One region of the Alteromonas sp. Mac1 genome, then DNA from elsewhere that is predicted to be linked to it. Evidence: predicted binding sites of a transcription regulator. Region 1 holds the regulator's gene; each other region holds the start of a gene.
What was found. The regulator FNR, encoded in region 1, switches genes on or off when oxygen is low (the NO sensors DNR and NnrR bind a similar motif). The targets are predictions, from matches to a motif close to TTGATCTAGATCAA.

Region 1 (3,285 bases):
ACGCTCACCGCATTGGATGAACATCAACTCGTGGTACTAAGTGGCGATACTCAGACAAACGTTGATACACTTACTGCAGGCTTACCGATTAACATAGCAAAAGGTGGCTTGTCGCCAGAGCAAAAGTATTCTCAAGTGCATACTTTGCAAAAGCAAGGTCGCAAAGTCATGATGATGGGCGACGGTATAAATGATGCCCCTGTTCTTGCTAGCGCTGATGTGGCAGTTGCCGTAGGAAATGCCACCGATGTAGCGAAAACAGCTGCCGATGTTATTTTGCTAGGAGACAGCCTGCTGTCGGTACCCACCTTATTTTCAGTGGCCCAACAAGCAAAGCGTAAAATTCAGCAAAACATCGCATGGTCGGTAGGTTACAATATTATTATTCTCCCCTTTGCGGTATCGGGGTTACTCTCTCCCTGGATGGCCGTGGTTGGCATGTCGCTCAGTAGTATTATTGTGGTCACCAATTCAACTAGGTTATTAAGTAAATAATATGAGCATCATTTACGTATTAATTCCCATCGCTATCATCATTGTTGCGTTGGCGCTGGTTATCTTTTTCTGGGCAGTGAAAACTAACCAGTTTGAAGATCTCGACCGACAGGGCTATAGCATTTTGTTTGATGATGATTTGTCAGGTGATGAAAAGAAACTAGCCGAGCAACGTAAGCAGTTGCAACAACGCAAAGAAACTGATGACAGAGATTAATATATTCTCTGCCTTTTTCATTGGTATTGCGGGCGGTGTGCATTGCGTAGGCATGTGCGGCGGCATTGTTGCTGCACTTCGTACAGTAACACCAAGTAATGAAGCCGCTTTGCCTTACACTCTTGCTTATAATTTTGGTCGTATAATCAGCTACACCCTAGCCGGCGCTATTACAGGCGCTGTTGGCCAAATGGCCACCGAATTTGTACCTATTGCTAAACCTGTTTTGTCTTTGATTAGTGGCATTATGCTGCTGCTTTTAGCCTGTTACTTGGGTAAGTGGTGGCAGGGCTTAAATTACATTGAAGCAATGGGACGCGGATTATTTAAAGCCATTCAGCCCCTATCTAAACGCTTTCTTCCGTTCAAAAGTCCAGCCTATGCGCTGCCTTACGGTTTTATATGGGGCTGGCTTCCCTGCGGATTAGTTTATTCAACACTGACATGGTCGTTAGCTTCAGGTTCGGCCGTTGATGGCGCAGCTATTATGCTATTTTTTGGATTAGGTACCCTGCCCACCTTGCTAGCAGCAAGCGCAGGTAGTCAGTACCTTATAGCCGGTTTTAGGCACCCCGTGGTAAGGCAATGCTTTTCAGGAATATTGGCTATTTACGCGCTCTTTTTAATTTATGCAGCAATTTCATAAACAAAAGAGTAAGATTATAGTAAGTCGACACTATTTATAGTTTTAACCTATGAGCAAAGGAAGCCAATTCTCAATTCATTGTCAAAATTGCAGTTTCAGCCATTTGTGTTTGCCCGTTGCGCTAAACAAGACTGAAATTGAATCTTTAGATGATATTATTGAGCGAAAGAAACCTCTCCACAAGAGCGACTTACTGGTAAAGTCAGGAGATACATTTAACTCTCTTTACGCAGTCCGCACAGGCTCTTTTAAGTCTTTCGTCACCAATTCAGATGGTGAAGAGCAGATTACAGGTTTTCACTTTCCTGGCGATATTATCGGCTTTGACGCCTTACGGGAAAACAAGCATCAAAGTTATGCTCAGGCATTAGAAACTGCGATGGTGTGCGAATTGCCCTACGAAACGTTAGATGAGATGTCAGTTCAATTCCCCAAGTTAAGACATCAAATAATGAGTTTTATGAGTGCAGAAATTAAACAAGATCATGATCTCATGATGTTGCTTAACAAGCGCTCAGCAGAAGAACGTTTATTGTATTTCCTCTCACAGCTTTCTCAACGTTTCGAAGAGCGTGGATTTTCAAACAAAGAATTTCACCTTACGATGACGCGAAATGAAATTGGAAACTACCTTGGTTTAACTATTGAAACCATTAGCCGCCTACTAAGCCGTTTTCAAAAAGAAAATATTATTCAGGTGGACGGTAAACTCATTACTATTTTAGATTTTGATGAGATGTCGCAACGTTTAACGTCTGTGGTTGCACCTAATATTGCCTGTAATAGCTAATCTTTAAAGCTTTTGATCTAAAACAAGTTACGTAATAGCAAATAGGTATTACACTTAAATTGTAGCAACCAAAATTCTAAAAATGTTTGGAGGGGTTATGATTAAGTATGAACGTATTTTAGCGGTCATTGAAGCCGATAGTGATACTCAACCTGCGCTTAGCCGTGCATACGAACTTGCCAAAAAGACAGGGGCTTCTGTCACCGCTATGCTGGTGGTTTACGATTTATCTTATGATATGACTACCATGCTCAGCCCTGATGATCGCGAAGCAATGCGCGATGCGGTTACCAAAGAACATGCGGGTTGGTTACGTAAAACCCTTAGTGATTTAGGGTTTGAAAAAACCGATATTGTTGTTGAATGGAACAACCGCGCCTTTGAAGCTGTGGTGCATTACGTAATAGATAACAATATAGACTTGGTTGTTAAAGCAACCAAACGCCATGACGATTTAGCTTCTGTTATTTTCACTCCAACAGACTGGCACCTACTTAGAAAATGCCCCTCCCCCGTATTATTAGTTAAAGATCATGAATGGCCTGACAATGGTGAAATTATTGCCGCGGTAAATGTAGGTAGTGAAGATGACGAACATGCGCTACTTAACGACAAAATCACCGTTATTGCTAACGATTATGCCGCGTTACTCAGTGGCAACGTAAATCTGGTAAATAGCTACCCTGCTACACCGCTTAATATCGCTATTGAAGTTCCTGAGTTCGACCCTGATTCGTACAACAACGCCGTAAAGCACCATCACGAACTTGAGATGAACAAACACAGCGAAAAGTATGCTATTGATAGCGAGCGCTGTTACGTGAAAGAAGGTCTGCCTGAAAAAGTCATTCCAAGAATAGCCAAAGATATAGATGCAGAACTCGTGATAATAGGTACGGTTGGCCGAGTAGGTATTTCTGCAGCCCTTATAGGTAACACTGCTGAACATGTTATAGATGAACTGGTGTGTGATGTACTGGCAATAAAACCAGACGGTTTTATTTCGCCCCTTTCACGCTAGTTCTAACACGTTCGAACACAGCCTGTTGGCGCGGTTTGCTAGCGCAGCTTTATAGCCTTAACCACTATCGGGTTATAGCCGCATTTGTTAGCAGCGAGTGCCAACAAGATACAAAA
Region 2 (3,285 bases), 460 kb from region 1:
AGCTATGTTCTTCCAAGATTTGCGCGTCTGTCCAACGGGCAGGGCGATAAAACTTAACCACGTAACGTTTGTTATCATCGGCTTGAAATTGGTAAACCCGGTTCTCATAACTATTGAGAGCAAGTAAGCCGCTTTGAAGAAAAATGCCCTGAGTTTCCAGGGCATCTAATATAGTGTCTGGATCTAATCCAGAAAACGAAAAGTCTTTCATCGATAAAGGAATTTGGTTGGCTCATTAACCGTAACGTTTTCACCTGAATCGGTGGTAGTGGTAACGGTGAATTGAATGTCTGTTACCACATCTTCCAGATTATACGGGTCGGTTGCAACCGAAATCGGTGTGCTATAAACCTCACCACCTTGCACAGTCACTTCTTTGTTGCCAATAAAGGTGTATTCAGGCAGCCCTTGTACCGAAATGGTATAGGTATGAGTTTGCTGAGATTTGTTCAATACTTTAACGGTATAAACGTTCTCAATTAACCCTTCATTTGTTTCACGATATAATGAGTTACGGTCGCGAATAATATCAATTTCAAGGGGAACCCGGGTCACAATATCAGCAACCAATAACCCTGTCATGACAATAAGCACGATGAGGTAGCCAATCAGCTTAGGTCGCACGATGTGTGTTTTACCCCCCGCCAGCTCTTCTTCCGACGTGAAGCTTATAAGCCCTTTGGGATAACCCATTTTATCCATTACACCGTTACAGGCATCTACACACGCACCGCAGTTAATGCACTCATATTGCAAACCGTTTCGAATATCGATGCCGGTGGGGCAAACCTGCACACAGAGGTTACAGTCAATACAGTCGCCTAAGCCTTTTTCGTGTACCTGTTCATGGCTAAGTTTACGAGGGCGAGGGCCTCGCTGTTCGCCTCGTTTAGCATCGTAAGAGACAGTAAAGGTGTCTTTGTCGAACATGGCCGATTGGAAACGGGCATAAGGACAAATATGAGTACACATAATTTCTCGCATGTAACCCGCATTGGCATATGTACACACTGCAAAAAAGACCACAGAAAACGCCGCCCAGAAACCTGTATTAAAGGTGAAAAAGTCAATAAAGAGCGCGCCGATTGGGGTGAAATACCCCACAAAGGTGAGTGCGGTAAGTAGGGCAACCGCCACCCAAGCCGTATGTTTGAGGGTTTTGCGAATAAACTTATCCGCATCCATGTTTCGTGCGTCTAGCTTAATACGTTTATTTCTAGGGCCTTCTATCTTCTCTTCAAACCAAGTGTAGATATATACCCAAGTAGTTTGAGGGCACATGAAGCCGCACCACACCCTACCTGCAAAGGTCGTCACGAAAAACAGCGCGAATGCGCCCACGATGAAGATATAGGCAAGCAAGGTTAAATCTTGCGGCCATAACGTTAACCCAAAGATAGAAAAGCGCTGCTCTACAATATCGAGTAGCACTGCCTGCTGGCCATTAAATCTTATCCAAGGAATAGCGGCGAAGATGGCGAGAAAAAACAAACCGAAAAAACGTCTGAATGTTTCAAGAGGGCCTTTAACCGCACGAACATAAATACGACTACGCGAGTCGTATCGCTTCCCTTCAGTGGTTGATGCGGGTTTGTGCACCTTAACTGGAGTAACGTTTTTAACTGGAATTTGTTCGTTCATTTTTTCAAAACCTTAGCCAACTTCTTGTATTGCGCGGCGCATTATAACAGCTGAAAATTCAGCGTGTTTAACATAGATCAATGATAGGGCTAATGATCATCTTTATTTATCTTTCAGTCAATACTGAAAGTTCAGAAATTATATTTTATCAATCTATCTTTACTTAATGCTAGTTGACTACTATGGCGATAATAGTTTTAATACCGAATGAAAATTATACAAGTAATTATCCTTTTGATTTTTTTGACGAAAATTTTTGTTGAAAATAACTAACGATAGCTGCGTTGTTTGAATTAAGTATAGTAGTGGAATAATTTTAAATGCTTCGTTTCTTTGTAATCTGTGCTGAAATTGTATTATTGGTGATAGTGCTACGATCGCCTTTTGTTCAGTACTTTTTTTCAGATATACAAAGTACCGTTTCAGGTTGGTTTACTTCTATTTCTGAGTTACCTGAACAAAGAGAGCTGGATGCGTTGAGAGATCAGGCGGCGGCGCAGCTTGCGCCCTTAAAAGAATTCGAAGCAAACTACCTTCGAAGAATTCTGGCAAGTCGTTCAACGGTCATGCGCTTTCATATCGCTTATTGCGAAACCACCGATATAAACCCTAATTTTAGCCGCGGCAAGCGCCAGCAGTTGTGCGCAATGATAGAGCAATCTACGCTACTGGAGCCCGATAAATAATTGGCGCTAAAGCTGCTGTTTCTTATCTTAGTTTTTCTTTTGTTTCTTCCGTTATGCCTACTAATCTTTCCATACTGTTACCCTGTATATAGATAAAGTCGTTCACTTTACGTTCAGCTACCTGTGCTATTATTGAGCATATAGTTGTGATAAAAGTAGTAACATTGCTATAAGTTGAAGCCATGCTTCACTAAGCGCCGTTACCCGCTTACTCAGTTTTTTGTCGCTGACTAATACCGGGTTTTTAGAAATGAGGTAGGGGGTTACATGAAAATAGCTAAGTTAACGAGTTTATCTGCGCTCTTGCTCGCCAGCGTGGGTTTATCTGGTGTATTGCAAGCAGCACAGGTAGAAGTAACCTGGGAAGAACCAAAGTCTTACCGAGATGTTAAGCCATCGAATGAATCTCGAACTCGCTTTAGAGAACGCACTTTTAAAGAGCTCGATGAGTTTTTTACTGAACTCGCAGAAAAACTTCCCGAAGATCAGAAGCTATCAATTACCGTCACTGATTTAGATTTAGCCGGTCAGGTTTGGCCTGCATCTTTTGTTGGTATGGGGCAGTCTGCTACCGATGTCAGGATCATTAAAGAAATAGACATTCCTAGAATGTCATTCTCATATGTACTTACAGGCGGTGACAGCACAGTGCTTAAAAGCGAAGAGGTTAAGATTAAAGATATGATGTTCATGAATACCGTTAATCGTAGGTTACCCAGCGATAATCTGGTTTACGAAAAGAACATGATTGAAGATTGGTTTAACGATACGTTTGCAGAAAGTCTGGTTGCTAATAAGTAGTTACGTTTAGCTACCAGCTGTTATGTATTGTATCAATATGAATAAGAAAACCGCCTATACAGGCGGTTTTTTAGTTTAACTTGCTTGATTAAATGTAATCAAACTCACTGCCGGATACGGCCAGCGTGCTTTCGTAGCCTGCTGAGTATGCTTGCTT
Region 3 (3,285 bases), 1.5 Mb from region 1:
CGGTGGGCACTGAAACCAACGGTTCTATTATTTGCCCTTCTTCAATGAACGGTATTGTAGGTTTTAAACCCACCGTTGGGCTATTGTCGCGTACGCACATTGTACCTATCTCGTATACCCAAGATACCGCAGGGCCCATGACCGCAAACGTTAACGATGCATGGTTAATGGCTTCAGTGATGGCAGGTGTAGATCCCAAAGACAGCGCAACGAAAGACGCAACCACGCATATGCTTAGTGCGCCGCAGCAAAGTATGTTAGCAACCGATTTGAAAGGCGTGCGCGTTGGCGTTGTGCGATATCGTCAAGGTGATAACCCTCATGTGCTTTCTACTTATGAAAAAGCCTTAAGTAGCTTAACCGCCGCAGGTGCTGAACTGGTGGAAATTAGCGATTTCAAACAACCTGAAAGCTTTTGGGCAGACTCTTATCAAGTGTTACTCAGCGAGTTTCATTACACGTTAAACGAATACCTTGAAAGTAGCCCCGCTGATATTCCCGTTCGCAGCTTGTCGGAGCTTATCACTTACAATCAAGCAATCACTCGAGAGCTCGCGCTATTTAATCAAGATATATTCGAAAAAGCCGTGAACACCGACGATACCAAAAGCCAAAAATACACCTCAGCCCTAGCGCTAGTGAGGAAAACCGCTAGACAGAATGGTATTGATGCCTTAATGGCAGAGCATAAGGTAGATGTGCTCGTTGCACCTTCAAATAGCCCCGCTTTTCTGATTGATGGCGTGTATGGCGATCACTCCCCAATGGGCTTCATTGGTATTGGGTATTTGGCGGCTATTGCAGGTTATCCGCACCTTACTGTGCCAGCGGGTGAGGTTAAAAATCTTCCGGTGGGGATCAGCTTTATTGGCAAGCAATGGGACGACGAAAAAGTGTTACGCATTGGCAGTATATTTCAAGCGAAGCATGGGGCATATATAAAGCCTGGTTTATTACCAAGCCGCTTACATAACCCCGAGTTGTTAGAGGCTGTGGAAGGGTTGTAGTTAGTTTAAATAGCTTAATTTAATGGCAAAAAAGCCTCGGTGTCGCTTCACACATGAGCGAGACCGGGGCTTTTTCAATAATTCACGTTATTAGCCTGGGCGTTTAACCCACGCACTACACCAACCATTGGCGTTGACCAATTTGTTAGGGAATATGGCACAAGGGCGGTGTTGTTCGCCGTCGGCACCTTGAATGTACATGCAGTTATTACATTTAGCACCGTCCACAGTAGACGCCGCAGTGTAGTTTAATGCTTTTGCGCTTGGATCATCTGTTTGTAATTGTTCTTGCGCATTAGCACGTAACGCAACGCTTCCTAACGTTAGGCCTATCAAAGATGTACCTGACAATTTCAGAAAGTCACGACGGTTTACAGACTTCATAATTCTCTCCAATTGAGATAATAACGATAATGATTCTTTTTTACTCAGCGCCTAAAACGCAAAAACCTGCCGCAAGGCAGGTTTTGAATATTCTAATTATACTATAACCCGTGGCGTTTGGATCTAACACAAAGCAATAAAGATTTGTTGATATAGATTAACTGTTGCCACCTGAACAACGCCTGAACAGCTAACAAAATCAATGTTATATGGCATATACGTACTGTTAATCTATGCGCCAGTTGCTAAACATGAATTATTTTTTAGTTATGCTCGCCTTTGTTAAAGGCTCGTTGGGTTTAGCATAAGCATATTGGGCTATCTTATGCGTACTATGATAAGTGTCTAGCCCCGAAATGCACGAGGTTTGCAATGATTCAATATCAACATAACCATCTTCGGCGATAGCATTTTTTGGATTGGTATTTTCAGAGTCAGCACTCGGGGCATTGCTTCGGTCAGTAATAAAGACCTCTTGAATTTCACCTATAATCATTTCGGTTTGATTACACAGTGTAAAATGCTGTTCTACTTTCAACCCCATCTTTACTGCGCTTTCTTTAACGTAAGGCGCGCTGAATGTGTCACTAAACCAGGGCGTTAGCCCAACCTCTTCAAACTCGCTCACACCATTATCGTACCGCGCAGAGGTTTGATGTGCTTTGTCAGTCCAGCTCGTGTGGACATGATTCAACGTGAACATACCTTGCTGCTTAATATTAGACAGAGAATCTCTCTGTACAGTATGCGGACGCATAATAATGCCCAGCAATGGTGGGTTAGCTCCCACATGAACCACAGAGCTAATAATCGCTAAGTTGTTGACTCGGCCATCGGTAGTACCAAGCAAAGAGGAAGATTTAAAACCTGATAAGCTATTTATAAAGTTGGCGCGATATCGTTGTGGCAGTGCATTGATGTCTTGCAACGAAAAGTGGGTACCGCTATCAGGCATTTTCCTGCTCCGCAATAATATTTAAGTCTTCGCCTTGTTGATAGACGCCAAGTTCAATAGGTTGGCAACATACTTGGCAATCAAGTACCTGCACCTGATCAACATCATTAACCTCGTCAATTTCTACATCATTGGCTGCCATGCAATATGGGCAAGAGAATTCCATCGATCTCGTTAAGCTCATGATTTCCTCGTAGGTGAATTAAGTTGTGATAGTTATTACGAGTAAAGTAGAAAACTGGATTGACTGCCAACTTAAGCATTGTGACTTACCAAGCCACTACGCAAAAGCCCGTGCCCCCACGCATGAAATAAAAAGGGAAAAGGTTGAACAATAGGGCTGTATAAATATACACTAATTAAGTATGCAATAGTTTGGTTTTATAATGCGAAAAGATTTGCCACCACGATATTACTTAGCCCACTTTTTTGAATTCTTAGCGTTCTTTAAAGGGGCGAATGCTGCGTTGTTAAGCGATAATGCGCGTGATTTTATAGAAAGCTTTAACCAGTTAGATGCTGATAAGCAATGCATCATCGTGCGTGCGGCCAATCGCAAGTATGCGGTTATTGATAGGTCGCAATTTAGCTACGCCGAAATAGCCAATCCTCAGTATCAAATTGATGAGTTGGTGGATGCCAACTGGTTTGGCGACTTGCAGCATGCTTCATTGCAAGATATTGCAGGGGTTCTCACCAAAGACGCTATTCTAAAACTGCTAAGTGAATATGGCGCTACCCAAGGTTTGGCTTCATTAACCAAACCTGTACTTGTATCGCGCTTAGAAGCCTGCATCAATCAGCATGGTTGGCCTGAAGGGCTAAATGAGCATACCTACTTAGTGTGTTTGTTTGATGCACCGCTAAAATTTTTATTATTCCTTTATTTTGGCAATACCAAAGGTAGGCTAAATCAATTCTCTATGCGCGACTTAGGCG

Region 2: the regulator FNR is predicted to act here: its motif matches at 1,709-1,722, upstream of ccoG (cytochrome c oxidase accessory protein CcoG).
Region 3: the regulator FNR is predicted to act here: its motif matches at 1,539-1,552, upstream of AV939_RS19180 (high-potential iron-sulfur protein).

The regions. Positions count from the first base shown of each region.
Region 1 is NZ_CP013932.1:1,337,522-1,340,806, forward strand. Features, by position in the region: gene AV939_RS05500 (heavy metal translocating P-type ATPase) at 1-495, shown strand, start outside; gene ccoS (cbb3-type cytochrome oxidase assembly protein CcoS) at 497-712, shown strand; gene AV939_RS05510 (sulfite exporter TauE/SafE family protein) at 699-1,358, shown strand; gene fnr (fumarate/nitrate reduction transcriptional regulator Fnr) at 1,408-2,148, shown strand; gene uspE (universal stress protein UspE) at 2,246-3,169, shown strand.
Region 2 is NZ_CP013932.1:875,403-878,687, forward strand. Features, by position in the region: gene AV939_RS03665 (serine/threonine protein kinase) at 1-211, opposite strand, end outside; gene ccoG (cytochrome c oxidase accessory protein CcoG) at 208-1,641, opposite strand; gene AV939_RS03675 (hypothetical protein) at 1,962-2,327, shown strand; gene AV939_RS03680 (DUF3016 domain-containing protein) at 2,595-3,128, shown strand; gene AV939_RS03685 (acyl-CoA dehydrogenase family protein) at 3,217-3,285, opposite strand, start outside.
Region 3 is NZ_CP013932.1:4,524,051-4,527,335, reverse strand. Features, by position in the region: gene AV939_RS19185 (amidase) at 1-1,007, shown strand, start outside; gene AV939_RS19180 (high-potential iron-sulfur protein) at 1,098-1,391, opposite strand; gene AV939_RS19175 (flavin reductase family protein) at 1,648-2,346, opposite strand; gene AV939_RS19170 (CPXCG motif-containing cysteine-rich protein) at 2,339-2,530, opposite strand; gene AV939_RS19165 (exonuclease domain-containing protein) at 2,733-3,285, shown strand, end outside.